4 regions of the Duganella violaceipulchra genome follow, and region 3 is predicted to be linked to each of the others. Evidence: predicted binding sites of a transcription regulator. Region 3 holds the regulator's gene; each other region holds the start of a gene.

Region 1 (4,733 bases), on a different contig from region 3:
CGAGCAACTTCTGAACAGTAACAAGGACAGGCACGAGCACGCGCTGGTGGTGGAAATGCTGCGCAACGCGCTGGATGCCTACTGCGAGAATCTGGACATCCCCTCGCAACCGGTCCTGCTTAAACTCCAAAACGTACAGCATTTGTATACGCCGATCGCCGGGCGCTTGCGTAGCGACGCCCATGTGCTCGACCTGGTCGCGGCGCTGCATCCCACTCCTGCCGTCGGCGGACTTCCACGCGCGACGGCGCTGGCGTATTTGCGCAGCCACGAGCAGCTCGATCGCGGCTGGTTTGCGGCGCCGGTCGGATGGATGGACGCGCAAGGACAAGGAGAATTTGCTGTGGCGCTACGTTCCGTGCTGGTGAAAAATAATGAAGCATCCTTATTCGCTGGCTGCGGCATCGTTGGCGATTCGGAACCGGAAAGCGAATTCGCGGAAACAGAACTCAAGCTGCGAGCGATGAAGTTCGCCCTCGGGCAGGACGAACGACAGATACGGTAAGCGCGGAAACGCCGCGACATTCCACACCGGCAAAAAAATCCGGGAAATCCTGGATTATTTGCCGGATATGCCAGTAGTAAGACAAGCAATGCGGCTAGCAATGAGCCGCGCTACGGCGCCGCACAAACGCCATCGCGCCCAAGCCGCCGCCGAGCAAGAGCAGGGTGGCCGGTTCCGGCACGGCTGCCAGCGATGTGACAGTTGCCGCGCTGCTGGTCAGCAGGCTGACGGTGTAATTCCCGGCGCTCAGCAGTCCCGACGTATCCGAGAACGTTCCGCTGAGCAGACCCGAGTCGCAAACGCTGGGCACACCGCTGTTGGATGCGCAATTCACGTTGAGCACTGCCTGGCTGTCGTTGAAGACCGTATTGCCGGCAGCATCGTTAATCGTGAAGATGTTCGCAATAGTGCCCTGCGCGCCTTCGCCGTTGGTGGTGGTGGACGCGTAATACCGGTATACATCACTGAAATTGAAGGTGATGGTGCCCGGGCCCGCCAGCACAAAAGAAAACGCGATGGCGGCGTTCGCGGTATTCATCCCTCCCGACGATCCCGCTTTACCGGCGCCGGTGGTGACCCGCGCCTCGGCGACATTATTTACTTGGGGAACTCCGCCGGGAGCGAACGGGTTGCCGGCCGCTGTATCGCTATCGCCGCGGGAGCCAACCATACCGCCACTGGAACCCGCCAAAAAAACGTAGTTGTTCTGGCCGGGCACGGGCCCCGTACCCGAAAAAGCTTCCAGCGCATCCGAAGCGTTCCCCAGCGGCACAGGGTCTTGAAAGACCGCCCCGGGGAATCCGGTGAACGTCGCAAAGTTGCTGGTATTGCGTTGCGGCGTACCTGTCACGCTAATGTTGGAACCCGGGCTCGACGTTATCGCAAAATTGGTCAGCCTGTTTTCAGCAAACGCTATGGCGGTCGCTTGCGCACTGCCGGCAGCCCCGAATCCCGCAACCGTCAAACAGATGGCGGCTGCTAGCGTTTTTTTCTTCAGTATTTTCGCATTCATGATGGTCTCTCTTATTTAAAATTTCCGAAGTAAAAATTTATAATGAAGAACAAGGCAAACAGAAACCCTTCCTTCAAAAAGAGAATAAGCAGGAATCGATCCAGTATTTTATTCCATATAAATCAATCACTTACGAAAAATAATAAATATTATTGAAGAGTACTGTAAAAAAATATGACCACGTAATTATTTATTATTTCCCGTTGTGAGTTGAGTTCGTGTCCGAATGTCAGACTTGACCCCGTTGTGACTGTTGTGAGTTGAGTTCGTGTCCGAATGTCAGACTTGACCCCGTTGTGACTACGTTCGCAACGCCTCGGCCGGTACCATGCGCATGGCGATCCAGGTGTGGCGGGCGATGGCGATCAGGGCGATGACCAGCGTCAGCGACAGCGCGAACAGCAAGGTCCAATAACCGATCGGCGCGTGTTCGACATAGCGCGACAGGTAGCGGCGAATCGCAGTCACCGCGATCGGCAACGCGATCACCGCCGCCGCCAGCACCAGCATGCCAATTTCCCGTACCACCAGCAGGCCGATGTCGGCACCGCGCGCGCCGTGCAGCTTGCGCATGACGATCTCCCTGGCGCGCCGCTGCACCGTGTTCGCCGACAGCACATACGTGCCAAAAGCGGCGATCGCCAGCGCGATGCCGGTGGCGACCGACATCAACTTGGCCAGGCGCGCGTCATCCGCATAATTGGCGGCCAGTACATCGCCGGCGCGGATGATCTTGGGGATCGCATCCGGGAAAAAGCTGGGCCACAACGCCCGCGCGCTGCGCTCGACGGCCGCCGGATCAGCCGCTGCACGCACGCTCAACACCGTCCCCGCCGTCCACAGTTCATAGGCGGTCGCGGTCGGCTTGTCGCGCAGCGAATGGAATCTCAACTCCGGAGCGATGCCGACGATGCGCTTGGAGATCACCCTGTTTTCGAAACCCTTGAACAGCAAGGTCTGGCCAATTGCCTCCTCGGCGCTGGCGAAACCCAGCTCGCGCGCAGCGACCGCGTTCAGCACCACCGGCACCCGGTCATCCTCCTGGTCCATAGACGCCTGGAACAAGCGTCCGGCCAGCGGCGCGACGCCGTAAAGCTCGAAGAAGTTCGCGCTGACCGATTTCATTTCCATGCCAGCACTCTGCCCGCCGGGACGCGTCATGTCATGGGTCCAGGCCCAATCGAGCCGGCCCACCGGATCTTCCGATATCGCCACGCCGGCAACGCCAGGCTGCGCCGCCAGTGCCGAGTAAAAGCGCCGCGCCTTCTCGCTGTCCTTGACCCGTTCCGGCATATCGACAATCACGAACGGCGTCGGATCAAAACCGGGCGAGGCGTGCATCGCATAATGGGTTTGCCACGCGACGGCGATCGTTACGCTGGCAAGACCCATCGCGACCGACACCTGCAGCACCGTCAAGGCGCGCCGGCATTGCATGCTCGCGCGCGATTCCGTGTCGGGACGGCCGGCCAGCACCTGGGTCGGATGCACCCGCAGCGCCACCCAGGCCGGATAGATCGCCGTCAGCACGCCCAGCAAACTGCCAAGGCCGAACGCGGCGACCACGTTCTGCAACGACAGCAGGCCATCGAGCTGGCGGTTGACCAATTGCGAAAAGACTGGCAACGCCAGCCAGGCCAGCATCAATCCGAGCGCGGTGGCCGTCAGCGCCACCACCAATGATTCGAGCAGGAACAGCATCATCAGCTGAGCCACGCCGGCGCCGAGCACCTTGCGCATCGCCACTTCGCGCTGGCGCCGCAGCACGCGGACCATGCTCAGGTTGACGTAATTGATCGCCGCCATGGTCAGGATCACCACCGCCAGCGCAGCCAGGCCGACGACCAGCACAGGGTTGGCCCTGTCGCCGGGCGCCGATACAAAGCTGTTCTCCATCTTGTAGTCAAAATAGGCATCGCGCAGCGGCGACATGGTGAGCTCAATCGCCTTGCGCTTGCCGAGGCGTGCGCGCGTCTCCGGCGAAAAATTCTGCATGCTCGGCGCGCTGTCGACCACTTGCTGCAAACGGTCGATGATCGCCGGCAGCGAGGCGCCGGGCCGCAGGCGCAGCAGCATCTTGCCCATCCAGCCATGCTCGCCGGTCAGCATCTCATGCCGGATATCCGGCCCGGCCACCAACGAGTTGACGCCGAAAAGCAGCTCGAACGGGATCGTCGTATTGGCCGGCGGCGTCGGCACCACGGCGCCCACCTGCACGGTGTTCCCTTCCGCCAGCATGGTGCGGCCCACCGCGTTGATCGTGCCGAACAAACGCAACGCGCCGGCCTCGGTGACGACAAAGCGGTCAGGTTTATCCAGCGCATCGGCCAGGTTGCCCCGCAGCGCGCGCAGCCCCAGCATCTCGGCAAAACCTGGCATGACGGTCAGGCCGCGCACCGCGAAGATATTGCGATTGATCCGTACCGTCAGCGGCGTGATCTCCGGCCGCGCTGGGATGTAGACCACGGCGCCTGCCACGCCCGGCGTCTTCAGCGCAGGCTCGCGCAGGAACATCGGCACCACCTCTTGCAGGGGCGACGCCGGATCGACGTTGAAGTGCTGCTTGACGACGTAGACCCTGTCCACATCGGGGAAATGGGCGTCGTACTCCATCGAGTAGCGCACAAAGCCAAGCAGCAGCAGGCACGCGGCCAGGCCAACGCCCAGGCCCAGCACCACCGCCAGCGTGTAGGCCGGCTCCTGAACCAGCGCGCGCCAGCCGATGCGAAAGTCTCTTAGCTTCATGTGATTGAAAATCCGTGGTGGGAAAGCCCATAACGTTTGCAACATCCATGCCACGGTAGTTCAGGCGCTTCCGCGGCCGCATTCCAGCGGCCGATGTTCGGAAGTGAACGTTATGGCTGTTCACTTCCGAACACTTTGCCTTACTTGGCCTTGATCGGGAAGGCCGGGTGCACCGGCCGCACCGGCGGGTTCTTCGCCAGTTCGGCCTTGATGACCTCAATCGCCTTTTCCAGCTGGGGATCGCGGCCGGCGATGACGTCGGCCGGATTCTGGTCGATCTCGATATCCGGCGCGACGCCTTCGTTCTCCACGCCCCAGCCGCCGTCGCGGGTCCAGAAGGCCAGGTTGGGCGCGGTGATGCCGCCGCCGTCCATCAGCACCGGGAAGCCGAGGATGCCCACCAGGCCGCCCCAGGTGCGCTTGCCGATCAACGGTCCCATTTGGTTTTTGCGGAACATCCACGGCAGCAGG
Region 2 (4,733 bases), on a different contig from region 3:
CATCTGCTCGTGCACGCCGTACCGGGCAAAGATGGCTTGCAGTTCGCCGGAGGCCTTCATTTCATTGACGGCAGCCTGGAGCAATCTCGCCATATCCTGGTCGTCCTTGCGCACCGCCATGCCCACAGCCCATCCTGCGCGCGGCAGGCGCTGGAACGCCACTTCGTTCAGCGGAAAGGCGGGATCGTCCCGGAACACGGCATCGATCTCGGAGCGGTTGGCCAGCACGGCGTCGAGCTGGCCCGACTTGAGTTGTTCCAGTGCTTCCGCGGCTGTGTCGAAAATCCGCACCTTCTCGCGGAAGCGTCCATTGCCTTCGCCCAGCAGCACCATCGCCGCGATGGAGACCTTCTCCACGCCGATGGTCTTGCCGCTCAGCGCATCAATGCCTTCAAAGCTCGGCATGCTGCGTGCACTGCGCACCAGCCGCACCGTCTCGACATGATAGGGCGCGAAGATGGTGACCTTGCCATTTTCGTTCATCAGTTGGGGTTCCACCGGCACGTGCAGCAAAATGTCCGCCGGTCCGTAGCCGAGGTAGTGTCCTTTCCAGACCATGTTGCGCAGGTCGTCGCCAAGGTTCTCACCGGCGGGAAAAGGCAGCAGGCTCAGTTTCAAGCCTAGCTTGGCGGCCAGCGCCTGCGCCACATCCACATCGATGCCCGCGCCCCGCTCGGAGAACGGCGCAAACTGCTCATACACCGCCACCTTGAGCGAACCGGATAGACGGATCTTGTCCCAGTCCGCGTGGGCGGGCGCCGCGACGCCCAGCAGCGCGGCGACGAGAGGAATCAGCGCGCCAGCGCGCAAACGAAAATTCGACATGGTCTGCTCCTCGATCAGTTGGCGGCGTCGCGACGGACTTCGAGGTAGGTCTTGATGGCCCACATGGCTTCCTGATTGAAGACCCCCTCAAACGGCGGCATGTAGACGGCGCCGTTACGCACCTTGCCGTGCCGGATCGAGTTCAGGAAATAGTTATCGGTCTCCTTGTAGCAGGCCTTCTTCTTGGTGTCATTTTTGACGTCGGTGCAGTCGCGATCCAGCTGGCGCAGATCCGGGGCTATACCGCCGGTGACGGCCTCCAGACCGTGGCAGCGGGCGCAGTTCTGGTTGTAGGCGGAGGTGCCGATTTTTAATGCAAGCTTGTTGCCGCGATAAGGATTCTGGTCCAGCCATTTTTCGCCGAGCGGCGTCAGGCCCGTGGTGTCCACCGCCTGCGGCACGACGTTGCCGTGGGCGGTGGCATAGAGGGATGTCGTGGCTGCGGCGGCGATGACGGTCACGATGGCGAGAATGCGGAATGGATGGTGCATGATGTCTCCTGGCTGTTTTAATGAGTGATATACAGCCATTGAGCAAATGCCATGCCACGCATTTCTCGCCTTGACCCATCGCACACCTGCTCCAATTTGGCACAGCTGTCACAACCCGGATGTTCAACGCAGGCTGACGGTCTGGCGTTTCCAGGCCGGGTCCTGCCAGCGATAGAACATGCTCAGCGACGACGGCTTGTCGGCGGTCTTCAACGTCGCCAGCGTGTTAATCTCCACCAGTTCAAAACTGCGCTTGAACTTGCCCTCGACACGGGCTTCCCGCGCCACCAGCATATTCTGTGATCCCGGCACCCAGCCGGCGAATTCGGCGTAACCAATGTCAGGATCGGCGGCGGCCGGCGGCAGCACGTCGACCAGCCAGCCGGCACTGGTCTGATGGAACAGCCACATCTCGCGCCAGCCGTCCATCGGTTGCACCGCCAGCGACAGCACCGTGCCCTGCGTATTGGCGCGTGCCGATGCAGGCCAGACAACGCCGTAACTACAGCGACGCGCCAACGCATGCTGCTGATCGTGTTTTGCGTCGACCAGCGCGACACAGGTTTCGCCCGGCTGCCCGGCCATCGTCAGTATGCGCAGGCCTCCCTGTGGCGCCGTGTCCTCCGCCGCCCAGCGCACACTTCCCACGCGTACACCGGCTTCGGCAAAGGCGGCGGCGTCGTCCTCGGTCAACTCCGCAGCTTCCACCATCCCCAGTTCATCCAGCGCATGCTGGGCTGGCGCTGCCGCCGGTTCGCCCTTGCGCGCCCGCGCAAACGCCACCGACGACCACACCGCCGCACGCCGCATGTGGATGCGATTGCGCACATGCGGCGGCAGATCCTTCATGTCGACTCGTTCCAGCACCTCGGCACGCCATTCGTCCAGCGCCACCCGCGCGCCGGGGCGCAGCGCCGGGTCCACACATTCCTGGCGCGTCAGCCCCAGCACCGCCGTTGCGCGTTGCTGCGGCTCCGACAGCATCGCCAGCACGCGCCTGTAGGCTTCGCCGTCGTAGCACAGCTGCATGCGGCCTTCACGCTCAAAGCTGCGGATACCGACGCCGTAATTGGATACCGCTTCCAGATGCGCGGCGATCGTGACATCGCCTTGCTTGCTCTGCTTGGAGGAAGCGCGCCGCGCCAACCGTTCTGCCATGGCGCCCAGCGCATCAAAGGGCTCCGCCGTGATCGCGGCCGCCGGTGCCGCCTTCAGGTAGGCCGCCGCATAGCTGATGCCCAGCGATTCGGCGCCCGGCGTATCGCGCAGGAAGCGCACCACCGACAGCAGCTCCGGTGCGTCGGCCGGCGCCAGCGAGACCCGGCGCACCTGCGAAGCGCGTATGTAGCCGGCGCGCTCGCGGCGATAGTCGTAGACCTGCAGGAAGTCCTGCTTCTCGCCGCGTATCTCCAGGCTGTCGCCTTGCCACAGGACGGCCTGCTGCTGCGCCGTATCCTTGGGCGCGGCGCGCAGCGCGGCCTGGTCCTGCGTAACGATCGCCAGTACGGCGGCAGCTGCAATCATCGACATGATTATTGTCCTTCCTTGGCGCTGTCCGCAGCTTCGGCGCTGACTGTCGCCATGCGCGGCTGCTTGCCCTGTTGGTTGCCCAGCAGCGCCGAGCCGATAAATCCGCCATCTGTCGGCGACGGCGCGATGATGACCGACACCTTGTCCGACAGTTTGTCCGCCATCGTCTTCTGGATCAGCAGCGGATTGCGGGTAATCAGATCACCCTCGCGCTCCATCTGCGCTGCGGCCACCTTGCCCACCAGTTCCTGGCGATAGGCTTCCGCATCCGCCAGCTTGCGGCGCGAATCGGCTTCGCCTGCGGCTTCAATGACGCGCGCCTGGGCGTTGCCCTCCGAGGTTTTGATGCGCGCCATTTTCTCCGCTTCCGCTTCCAGCTTGCGCTGCTCGATCTGCTTCTGCTTGAACGGCAGCACATGCGCCATCGCCTGCTCCTGCGCCCGGGCCGCGATGATCTGCTCGTTGCCGGAGGCTTCGGCTGCCTTTTCGCGGCGAATCTTGTCCGCATCGGCTTCGAGCGCGGTCTGCTTGACCTGCTTCTCCTTCAACTCCAGCGTATAGCGCATCTTTTCCGTTTCAAGTTCTTCGGCCAGCAGCTTTTCCATGCCGGCCTGGTATTCTTCCGGCAGTGTGATCTTGCCAATGGTGATGCCGCGCAGTGTGATGCCGTCGGCCGCCAGCTTGGGCTTGAGCTCAGCCTCGATCGCCTGCTGGATCTCGGCGCGTTTGGTCGAAAAAATCTCGCGCACGGTGTAGCGGGTGAACACCTTGTAGATCACGCCCTGCACCGCCGGCTCGACGATGGAACCATTGATGTCCGGCGGCAGCGACTGCGCCATGGCTGCCACACGGTTCACATCCAGCGCATAGCGCACCGACATGTCCACACCCAACGCCAGGCCCTCGACCGACTGGAATGGCGCATCATCGTTGCCGGCCGGGCGGTACACCTGGTCGCGCAGCGACACCTGGCGCAGCACATGCACACCGGGCACCATGAACACCGCGCCATCGCGCACGGTGATGGCGGAGCCGGTCAACTGGTTGATGCGGATACCCAGGCTGCCGTTTGCCACTTTGGCCATCGGTGGATGCGTGACCAGGCCATAGGCGCCGGCGCCGGCCAGGCCCAGCGCCACCAGCATCGCGCCGTTGCGGCGCATGCCGTTCACCGCAGCACCAGCGCCGCCGCTTAAAGTCGCGCGCACCGCCTGCGCCATCCGTTTGATCCGTTCTGCCATGATATTCACCTTCTGCTGGTTGTGTAAGTTCAGGGCCTATCCCTGGACTGCATGGTGCGCCGGATGTGGCGGAAGTATCAATGCTGCCGCCATCCGGCTTTGCTACGGCCGCGTGAAGAAATCCTCACAGCCGATTTGTGACTTTTCCCGTAAAAGCGTGGATACTCGCTGCATTGACAGTCAGTGGAGTACAGCATGGCCAAAGTCGCCGTCATCGAGGACGATCTGCCGACCAGCAATCAGCTGCGGGCGTGGATAGAATCGGCGCGGCCCGGCATCGTGGTCGACCAATGGTTCAGCCGCGACGACGCCGAAGCGGCGATCGCCCGCGAGCGCTACGACCTGGTCGTGCTCGACATCGAACTGGGACGCGAACGGCATGCGGGCGTCGCCATCATCAACGCCATCAACAAGCGGCACGCCACGCCGGTGCTGGTGGTGTCGGCCATGCCCGCCACCATTTACCGCAGCATCATGAAGGCGCTGGATGCCTGGGACTATCTGCAGAAAGCCACTTTCGAGGAAGCCGATTTCATCGAGACCTTCCTGGAAATCCTGCGCTCGGTGAAGGACAAGCCGGAGCCGGTGTCCGTCGTCGCCAGCGATGAGCTGAGCATGGATCCGCTGCGCCAGCGCACGCCGACCT
Region 3 (4,733 bases):
GCATCGGCCGCGCCGATGGTGACGCCGGTGACGCCCAGGTAGCAGCCCAGCTGGCCCGGCGCGCGCGCCAGGAAATAGCTGCCGCCCACGTCCGGGAACAGGCCGATGTTCACTTCCGGCATGGCCATCCTGGTGCGCTCGGTGACGATGCGCACGCGGCAGTCCGGACCGCCCTGCGCCACGCCCATGCCGCCGCCCATGACCACGCCGTCCATCAGCGCGACGTAGGGCTTGGGATAAAAATGGATCAGGTGATTGAGCGCGTATTCCTCGGTGAAGAAATCCTCCACCAGCGCGCTGCCGCCCTGCGGCGTGGCGCGGCCGGCGTCGTAGAAGAAGCGGATGTCGCCGCCGGCGCAGAAGGCCTTTTCGCTGCTGCTGCGGATGACGACGGCGGCCACGCCGCTGTCGTCGCGCCAGGCCAGCAGCGCCTGCGTGATATCGCGCACCATCGCCAGCGATAAAGAGTTCAAGGCCTTGGGGCGGTCCAGGGTGATGAAGCCGGTTCCGTTGCTGACGCTGGTGTGGACGTATACGCTCATGGAGTCTCTAGGGTCGTGGTGAAAACCCTATTTTACTGCGGGCGCAAAAAAGGGCGCCTCTGCGCCCTTAGTTGGATGGTGCCGGGGCCGTTGTTATAGGGCGGCGGCAGCGGGTTCGTAGCTATCCGGGAGATGCTTGATCGCATCGTGGCCGTGCTCTTGGACCTTGGCTTTGTACTTCATGACCTGCCGATCCAGCTTGTCGATCAAGGTATCGATGGCGGCGTACAGGTCCTGCGACAGGCTTTCCACGTAGACGGTCTTGCCCGACATGCGCAGGTTGATTTCAGCCTTCTGGCGTTTCTCTTTCTCTTTGAGGTTATCTACAGTCAGGATGACAGCAATATCAATCACTTGATCAAAGTGGCGGGTGACGCGTTCCAGCTTGTTCTGCACGTATTCACGGATGGCCGAGGTCACTTCGAGATGATGTCCACTGATGGTGAGATTCATACACACTCCTAAAGATAATGTCGCTTCTTACGGTTAGTGCGGAGCCCATTACCGCCGGGCGCGCAGGAACCAAATAACTACAAAGATTTACGGAGACTGACTGGCGGGATCTTCAACGCTTCGCGATATTTGGCAACAGTGCGTCGCGCAATCACCATGCCTTGTTCTCCCAGCATGTCCGCAATCTTACTGTCGGATAAAGGATTTTTAGGGTCTTCTGCTCCTGTCAATTGCACGATGAGTGCGCGTATCGCCGTCGAACTTGCTTCCCCCCCCGCTTCGGTGGCGACATGGCTACCAAAGAAATATTTCAACTCAAACATGCCATGCGGGGTCAGCATATATTTTTGAGTTGTTACACGAGAAATAGTGCTCTCGTGTAGACCCAGTGTATCAGCAATTTCGCGAAGCACAAGGGGGCGCATGGCAACGGCGCCATGGGAGAAAAAGTTCTTTTGTCGTTCTACTATCGCTTGTGCGACGCGCAAAATCGTGTCGAAACGCTGGCGCATATTCTTGATCAGCCACTTCGCTTCCTGCAGCTGCGCGCCCATCGCGCCCTCGCCTTTTCCCTGCTTGAGCAGGTTGGCGTACATGGCGTTCACGCGCAGGCGCGGCATGACGTCGTTGTTCAGGCTCACTTGCCAGCCGTTGCGCGCTTTTTTGACGATCACGTCCGGCACCACGTAGTCCGACACGTCCGACGCGAACGCCGACCCCGGATGCGGATTGCACTGGCGGATGACGGTTTGTGCTTCGCGCAAATCTTCGTCGTCGCACAGCAGCGCCTTCTTCAGTTTGTTGAAATCGCGCTGGGCAAACCAGGTCAAATGATTTTCAACAATCGTCAGCGCCATGCGCCGCGTGACCATCGGGATGGCCGGCAGGCGCTTGATCTGCAACGCCAGGCATTCGGACGCGTTGCGCGCGCCCACGCCCATCGGGTCGAAGCTTTGCAGCATCGACAGGGCGGTCTGCAATTCGTCGAGCTCCAGTTCCAGCTCTTCCGGCAGGCGGGCCAGGATCTCTTCCAGCGATTCCTCGAGGTAGCCGTTTTCGTCCAGCGCGTCGATGATCAGCTCGACCAGCGCGCGGTCGCGCATCTCCAGCACCGTCACCCGCATCTGCTCCATCAGATGTTCGCGCAGGGTGCAGTGGCTGGCCTCCAGTTGCGGACGCGAGTCCTCGTCGTCGGGCGCCTTGCTGCGGCCGGCGTCGCTCCAGTCGACGTCGGCGTCGCTGCTGGTGCTTTCGGTGTCGGCGGCCGGGCCGTCGTAGTTGTCGGCGTCGGCGGCCGGCGCCTCCTGGGCGTTGGGCGGGCCTTCGGGCGGCGCGTCGCCGACCGGGGCTTGCTGGCTGATGGCGCCGTCCGACAGCAGCCGCAGCGAGCGGTCCAGCGGGTCGTCGAGGCGCTCCAGCAGCGGATTATCGGTCAGCAGCTGTTCCAGTTCCTGGTGCAGCTCCAGCGTCGACAGTTGCAGCAGCCGGATCGACTGCTGCAACTGAGGTGTCAGCGCGAGGTGCTGCGACGTGCGCAGTTGCAAAGACTGTTTCATGGGTTTTACATACGGAAGTGTTCACCCAGATACACGCGACGCACCGATTCGTTGGCGATGATGTCGTCTGGCCGGCCTGAAGCCAATACCGTGCCCTGGTTGATGATATATGCGCGGTCGCAGATGCCCAGCGTTTCGCGCACATTGTGATCGGTAATGAGGACGCCGATGCCGCGTTCCTTGAGAAAGCGCACGATGCGCTGGATCTCAATCACGGCGATCGGGTCGACCCCGGCGAATGGTTCGTCGAGCAGCACGAAGCGCGGGTTGGTCGCCAGTGCGCGCGCGATCTCCACGCGGCGGCGCTCGCCGCCCGAGAGCGACAGCGCCTGGTTTTCGCGCAGCTTTTCGATTTGCAAATCGGCCAGCAGGGTATTGAGCCGTTCATCAATGGCAGCCTTGGATAAAGGCTTGCCGTCCACCTTCTGGATTTCGAGGACGGCGCGGATATTTTCTTCCACCGTCAGCTTGCGGAACACCGACGCTTCCTGCGGCAGGTAGGACAAGCCGAGCGAGGCGCGGCGGTGGATAGGCAGCGAGGAGATATCGGTGCCGCTGATATCGATGCTGCCGGCGTCCGACGGCACCAGGCCGACGATCATGTAGAACGAGGTGGTCTTGCCGGCGCCGTTGGGGCCGAGCAGGCCCACCACTTCGCCGCATTCGACTTGCAGGGACACGTCATGCACGACCTGGCGCTTGCCGTAGGTCTTTTGCAGGCCGCGCACGATCAGGGTGCTACCGCAGGATGGTTCCATGCTTACTTCTCCGTGGCCGGCGGCGTCGACGCGGCCGGTGCAGAGGCCGCCGGCGCGGCCGGACGGATGGTCGGCTGGATCACCATGGTGCCGCGGCCGGCGCCCGGCTTGCTGACGCCGGAGACGTTGTTCTTGACGTCGAAATGTTCGGTGCGGCTGTCGTAGGAGATGAACTCGCTGTTGACTTCGCTGGTCATGCGCGGGCCTTCCAGCTGGCGCACCCTGGCTTTCGAGAACAGCTTGACCAGGTCGGTCTTGTCGCTGTATTCGATGCGTTCGGCTTCGCCCTCGATCCACTGGTCGCCGGCGCCGTCGCGCTTCTGGCGGAAGGTCGACAGCGTACCCGGCGTGCTGGTCAGCACGACGAAGTTATAGCCTTCCGGATCGGTGGTCACCACCGCCTTGGGCGACTTCATCAGCAAGGTGCCGCGCGTCAGCACGACATTGCCGATCAGCGTCTTGATCTGCTTGACGTCGTCGATTTGCAGGTCGTCGTAGTCGATCTTGGTCGGCTTGTTGGCATCGGCTTTTTCCGCGTGGGCCCCAGCGGCCGCCAGCAACAACATCGCCGCCGAGAGTATCAGTTTCTTCATCGTCATTCCATTCATCATCATTGTTTCCTCAATGGCCGGCGCGCGGCGGCATCGTCAGTTGTCCGCGTCCGCCCAGCTGCACTGCGCGGGTGGCGTTATTGGCCTTCATGCCGATGCCGTTGGCGGTGGCGTTGCCCATTTCCAGCGCCACCGGGCTGGCGGTTTCCATCCGTTCCTCGTCCGGGTAGACGGTCAGCGCCGGCGTGGTCATGCGCATCGCCTGCGCTTGCGGCCCGGCCGGGCGCACCACGCTCACATTACCATTGAGCTTGACGCGCGTATTGCCCTGGTCGACATGGGCGGTGTCGGCATTGATATTCATCGGCGGCTGGTCGCCGGACAGGCTGTGCACAGTCGGCTTGTCGATGTCGGAGGCATCGTCGACCGGCCGGTGGGTCAGTTTTTCGCCGGAGATGATGTAGGCCGGCTGGCCGGCCTTGTTCATGCGCACCATGCTGAAGCGGTCGATGATGTAGTCCGGCTCGTTGCGGTGCTGGTCCACCTGCGCATCCTGGCCGGCCTGGTTGACCACCTGCACCAGCCAGAAGCTGCCGACGGCGACAAACGCGCCGACCATCATGATGACGGTGAGCTGCCAGCGATGGGCTGTTTTTTTACGCATGGACTATCCTCGTCAAACCAGGAACTGCGCCATCACGCGCTCGTAGCTGCCCTGCGCGTGCAGCAGCAGCTCGCACACTTCGCGCACCGCGCCGCGGCCGCCGGCGGCCACCGTGGTGTGGTGGGCGCGCTCCAGCACTTCGGCGCGGCCGTTCGGCACGGCGACGGCGAAACCGACGCGCGTCAGGATCGGCAGGTCGACCACGTCGT
Region 4 (4,733 bases), on a different contig from region 3:
TCGGCGACATCTTCGGCGACATCTTCGGTGGCGGCGGCCGCGGCCGCAGCCAGGGCCCGCAGGTATATCGCGGCGCTGATTTGCGCTATAACCTGGAGATTACGCTGGAGCAGGCCGCGCACGGCTTCGACACCACCATTCGCGTGCCGTCCTGGGACAAGTGCGACACCTGCCACGGTTCGGGCGCCAAGCCCGGCACCTCGCCGGTCACGTGCTCGACCTGCGCCGGCCACGGCCAGGTGCGCATGCAGCAGGGCTTCTTCAGCATCCAGCAGACCTGCCCGAAATGCCACGGCACCGGCAAGATCATCCCCGAGCCATGCGCGGCCTGCGCCGGCCAGGGCCGCATCAAGCGCAACAAGACGCTGGAAGTGAAGATCCCGGTCGGCATCGACAACGGCATGCGCATCCGCTCGTCCGGCAACGGCGAGCCGGGCACCAACGGCGGACCATCGGGCGACCTGTATGTGGAAATCCACATCAAGCCGCACAGTGTGTTCCAGCGCGAGGGCGACGACCTGCACTGCGAAATGCCGATCTCGTTCGCCAAGGCGGCTTTGGGCGGCGACATCGAGGTTCCGACTTTGTCTGGTAAAGTGTCGTTCACGATTCCTGAAGGCACCCAGTCGGGCAAGACCTTCCGCCTCAAGGGCAAGGGCATCAAGGGCGTGCGTTCCGGCTTCGCGGGCGACTTGTTCTGCCACGTGGCGGTCGAGACCCCGGTCAAGCTGACCGAGAAGCAGAAGGACATGCTGCGCGATTTCGAAAAGCTGACCACCGAAGGCGGTTCCAAGCACAGCCCGCAAAGCAAGACCTGGCGCGACAAGGTGAAGGACTTTTTCGAGTAAAGATTTCGAGTAACTGCGACGTCATGCAGTCTTGGTAATATCGGACCGCCGCGCCACCCTTTCCGGGTGGACCGGCGGTCTTCTTATGTACGAGAGGAGCATCATGAGTGATCTGGACAACAGCAATTCCCCGTTGAGCGACCTGCTGGACAACAACCGCCGCTGGGCCGAATCGGAAGTCGAGCGCGATCCGGACTTCTTCAACCGCCTGGCGCAGCAAGCCTCGCCGGAATACCTGTGGATAGGCTGCTCGGACAGCCGCGTGCCGGCGAACGAGCTGCTGGGCCTGGCGCCTGGCGACGTCTTCGTCCATCGCAACATCGCCAATGTGGTGGTGCACTCGGACCTGAACTGCCTGTCGGTCTTGCAGTTCGCGATAGATGTGCTGAAAGTGAAGCATGTGATCATCGTCGGCCACTACGGCTGCAAGGGCGTGCACGCGGCGATGACCGGCACCCGCGTCGGCCTGGCCGACAACTGGCTGCGCCACGTGCAGGACGTGCACCAGAAGCATGAGCGCTACCTCGGCGATATCCTGCCGAGCAAGAAGCGTTCGGAGCGCCTGTGCGAGCTGAACGTGGTCGAGCAGGTGGCCAACGTCTGCCAGACCACCATCGTGCAGGACGCCTGGGACCGCGGCCAGAACGTCACGGTGCACGGCTGGGTTTACGGCCTGAAGGACGGCAAGCTGCACGACCTGGAGATGACCGTCTCCGCCGCCCACGAACTGGCGCCGCGCCTGGCCAGGCGCCTGGGCGTGTACGAAGCGGAAATCGCCTGATTTCCGACGCGGTCCGTTGCCGCACCGTTGGCGGCGGACCGCAATCGCTGGCAGGACAGCGGCTTTGTGCCGTAGAATGGATTGATTCTTGCTTGCATAAGCGTCATGAACCAACTCCAATACTCCGCATGACCATGAAACATTTACGCATAGTGGTCGTCAACACCATCATCCACGCCGGCGACGAGGATGACGAAGCGCTGCGTGCACAGGCCGAGCGCGCCCGCGCGTTGCGCATCGGCTTGCTCGAAGCGGGCTACGACATCATCGCTTCGCTGCCGCCGGACATGTATTTGCCCGAGCGCATAGCACAGCTGCAACCCGACATGATCATCGTCGACGCCGAATCCGACGCCCGCGACGTGCTGGAGCACATCGTCATCGCCACCCGCGACGAGCGCCGTCCCATCGTCATGTTCACCGAGAGCGACGACACCGAGAGCATGGAGGCCGCCATGGCGGCCGGCGTGTCGGCCTACATCGTGGCCGGCCTGCAGAGCGACCGCATCAAGCCGGTGCTGCAGGTGGCGCTGGCGCGCTTCAAGCGCGAGCAGAAGCTGCTGGACGAGCTGTCCGACACCAAGAGCAAGCTGGCCGAACGCAAGATCATCGAACGCGCCAAGGGCCTGTTGATGGAACGCCAAGGTTTCACCGAAGAGCAAGCCTTTCAAAAGCTGCGCAGCATGGCGATGAGCAAGAACCTCAAGCTGTCCGAGGTGGCCCAGCGCATCCTCGACGTCGAAGACCTGCTCGGCTAAATCCCGTCCAAAATGATGCGCTGCGCAATAGCAGTGCGTTTTCTGCGCCATCGCACGGCGCTGTCATCCGCCCGATTCCCGCTTTCTTCCTCTGTAAACTTGCTGGCACAGACATTGCATAGCTTGTAGGCAAGCGCAACGATGCGCTTGCTGTACCTCGCCAACGGCGGTGAGGTCCACCAGACAACGACGTCTACACTCATGAATCCGTTCATGTTGGGTAGACTTTTTTTTTGCCGTTTTGTCTTGCTGACTACATGAGGGATTTGCGATGGAATATGAAGAACCAAAAGCGGGCAACGACCTGCCATCCGACACTGTGAACACCAAGCGTCGGCAAATCATTCATGGCGCAGGCCTGGTAGCGGGGGGAAGCATGTTGGGATTGGCAACGGGTGGGGTGTGGGCGGCGGGTTCGGACAAGCCGGAGAAGGAAGAAATCAAGATCGGCTTCATTCCGCTGACCGACTGCGCGTCGGTGGTGATGGCCTCGGTGCTGGGCTTCGACAAGAAATACGGCGTCAAATTCGTGCTGAGCAAAGAGGCTTCCTGGGCCGGCGTGCGCGACAAGCTGGCCAACGGCGATCTGGACGCGGCCCATGTGCTGTATGGCCTGCTTTACGGCGTGCAGATGGGCATCGGCGGCCAGAAGAAGGACATGGCGGTGCTGATGGGCCTGAACAACAACGGCCAGGCCATCACGCTGTCGAAGAAGCTGGCCGACAAGGGCGCCGTCGACGGCGCGTCGCTGGCCAAGCTGATGCAGACCGACAAGCGCGAATACACCTTCGCCCAGACCTTCCCGACCGGCACCCACGCGATGTGGCTCTACTACTGGCTGGCCGCCAACGGCATCAATCCGATGAAGGACGCCAAGGTCATCACCGTGCCGCCGCCGCAGATGGTGGCCAATATGCGGGTCGGGAACATGGACGGCTTCTGCGTGGGCGAACCGTGGGGCCACCGCGCCATCATGGACGGCGTCGGCATCACCGCCACCACGACGCAGGACATCTGGAAGGACCATCCGGAAAAGGTGCTCGGCTCGACGCTGGAATTCGCCAAGAAGTATCCGAACACCTGCCGCGCGATGATGGCCGCCATCCTCGACGCCGGCAAATGGATCGACGCCTCGCTGGCCAACAAGAACAAGATGGCCGAGGTCATCGCCGACAAGTCCTACGTCAACACCAGCAAGGACGCGATCGACCAGCGCATCATGGGCCGCTACCAGAATGGCCTGGGCAAGACCTGGGACGACCAGAACTACATGAAGTTCTACAACGACGGCGCGGTCAACTTCCCGTACCTGTCGGACGGCATGTGGTTCATGACGCAGCACCGCCGCTGGGGTCTGCTGAAGGACGATCCGGACTACCTGGCCGTGGCCACCTCGGTCAACCAGATCGACCTGTACAAGGACGCCGCGGCGATGACCAAGACGCCGGTGCCGAAAAGCCCGCTGCGCACCTCGAAGCTGATGGATGGTTCCGTATGGGACGGCAAGAACCCGAAAGCGTTCGCCGCCTCGTTCAAAATCAAAGCCTGATAGGGGAATGCCATGAACGCCATGCTCAAACCCGAAAGCGCCGCGCCAATAGAGACACCGGCTGCGGTGCGCCGTCCGCGTCGTCCGCTGGCCGCCAACTCGACGTCGCGCGTGCGGCAGCAGGTGTCGGCCACGGTGATGAAGATCGTCGCGCCCTTGCTGGGCGCCGCGCTGCTGGTGCTGGTCTGGCAGATCATCACCATCAAGAACGCCAGCTTCCCGACGCCGATGACGACCTTGCAGGAAGCGATCAAGCTGTTCTCAGATCCGTTCTACAGCAAAAGCCCGAATGACCAGGGCATAGGCTGGAACATCCTGGCGTCCCTGCAGCGGGTGGCGGTGGGCTTCGGCTTGGCGGCGCTGGTGGGCATTCCGCTGGGCTTCCTGATCGGCCGCGTGCAGTTCGTCGGCAGCATGTTCGGGCCGATTATCAGCCTGCTCAAGCCGGTGTCGCCGCTGGCCTGGCTGCCTATCGGGCTGCTGGTGTTCAAGTCCGCCAACCCTGCCGCCATCTGGTCGATCTTCATCTGCTCGATCTGGCCGATGATCATCAACACCGCCGTCGGCGTACAGCGCGTGCCGCAGGATTACATGAACGTGGCCAAGGTGCTGAACCTGTCGGAATGGAAGGTGCTGACCAAGATCCTGCTGCCGTCCGCGCTGCCCTACATCCTGACCGGCGTGCGGCTGTCGATCGGCACCGCGTGGCTGGTGATCGTCGCGGCGGAAATGCTGACCGGCGGGGTGGGCATCGGCTTCTGGGTGTGGGACGAGTGGAACAACCTCAATGTCCCGCA

What was found. The regulator sigma-54, encoded in region 3, starts transcription at its own class of promoters, with help from an activator protein. The targets are predictions, from matches to a motif close to TGGCANGNAANCTGCTTT.
Region 1: a site for sigma-54 is predicted at 1,603-1,620, ahead of KVP70_RS03080 (EDSAP-1 family PEP-CTERM protein). Genes of this name have one in related genera too.
Region 2: a site for sigma-54 is predicted at 1,356-1,373, ahead of pedF (cytochrome c-550 PedF). Genes of this name have one in related genera too.
Region 4: a site for sigma-54 is predicted at 1,678-1,695, ahead of KVP70_RS23995 (ANTAR domain-containing response regulator). Genes of this name have one in related genera too.

What each region holds. Positions count from the first base shown of each region.
Region 1 is NZ_JAHTGR010000002.1:43,896-48,628, forward strand. Features, by position in the region: gene KVP70_RS03075 (isochorismate synthase) at 1-505, shown strand, start outside; gene KVP70_RS03080 (EDSAP-1 family PEP-CTERM protein) at 600-1,517, opposite strand; gene KVP70_RS03085 (FtsX-like permease family protein) at 1,818-4,262, opposite strand; gene KVP70_RS03090 (S41 family peptidase) at 4,403-4,733, opposite strand, start outside.
Region 2 is NZ_JAHTGR010000038.1:16,056-20,788, forward strand. Features, by position in the region: gene KVP70_RS32215 (substrate-binding periplasmic protein) at 1-825, opposite strand, end outside; gene pedF (cytochrome c-550 PedF) at 840-1,316, opposite strand; gene KVP70_RS32225 (hypothetical protein) at 1,440-2,846, opposite strand; gene KVP70_RS32230 (prohibitin family protein) at 2,849-4,087, opposite strand; gene KVP70_RS32235 (response regulator transcription factor) at 4,283-4,733, shown strand, end outside.
Region 3 is NZ_JAHTGR010000005.1:266,135-270,867, forward strand. Features, by position in the region: gene KVP70_RS12015 (enoyl-CoA hydratase/isomerase family protein) at 1-542, opposite strand, end outside; gene hpf (ribosome hibernation-promoting factor, HPF/YfiA family) at 636-995, opposite strand; gene KVP70_RS12025 (RNA polymerase factor sigma-54) at 1,073-2,551, opposite strand; gene lptB (LPS export ABC transporter ATP-binding protein) at 2,557-3,309, opposite strand; gene lptA (lipopolysaccharide transport periplasmic protein LptA) at 3,312-3,902, opposite strand; gene lptC (LPS export ABC transporter periplasmic protein LptC) at 3,931-4,524, opposite strand; gene KVP70_RS12045 (KdsC family phosphatase) at 4,537-4,733, opposite strand, start outside.
Region 4 is NZ_JAHTGR010000014.1:139,464-144,196, forward strand. Features, by position in the region: gene dnaJ (molecular chaperone DnaJ) at 1-848, shown strand, start outside; gene can (carbonate dehydratase) at 952-1,629, shown strand; gene KVP70_RS23995 (ANTAR domain-containing response regulator) at 1,764-2,387, shown strand; gene KVP70_RS24000 (CmpA/NrtA family ABC transporter substrate-binding protein) at 2,764-3,936, shown strand; gene ntrB (nitrate ABC transporter permease) at 3,949-4,733, shown strand, end outside.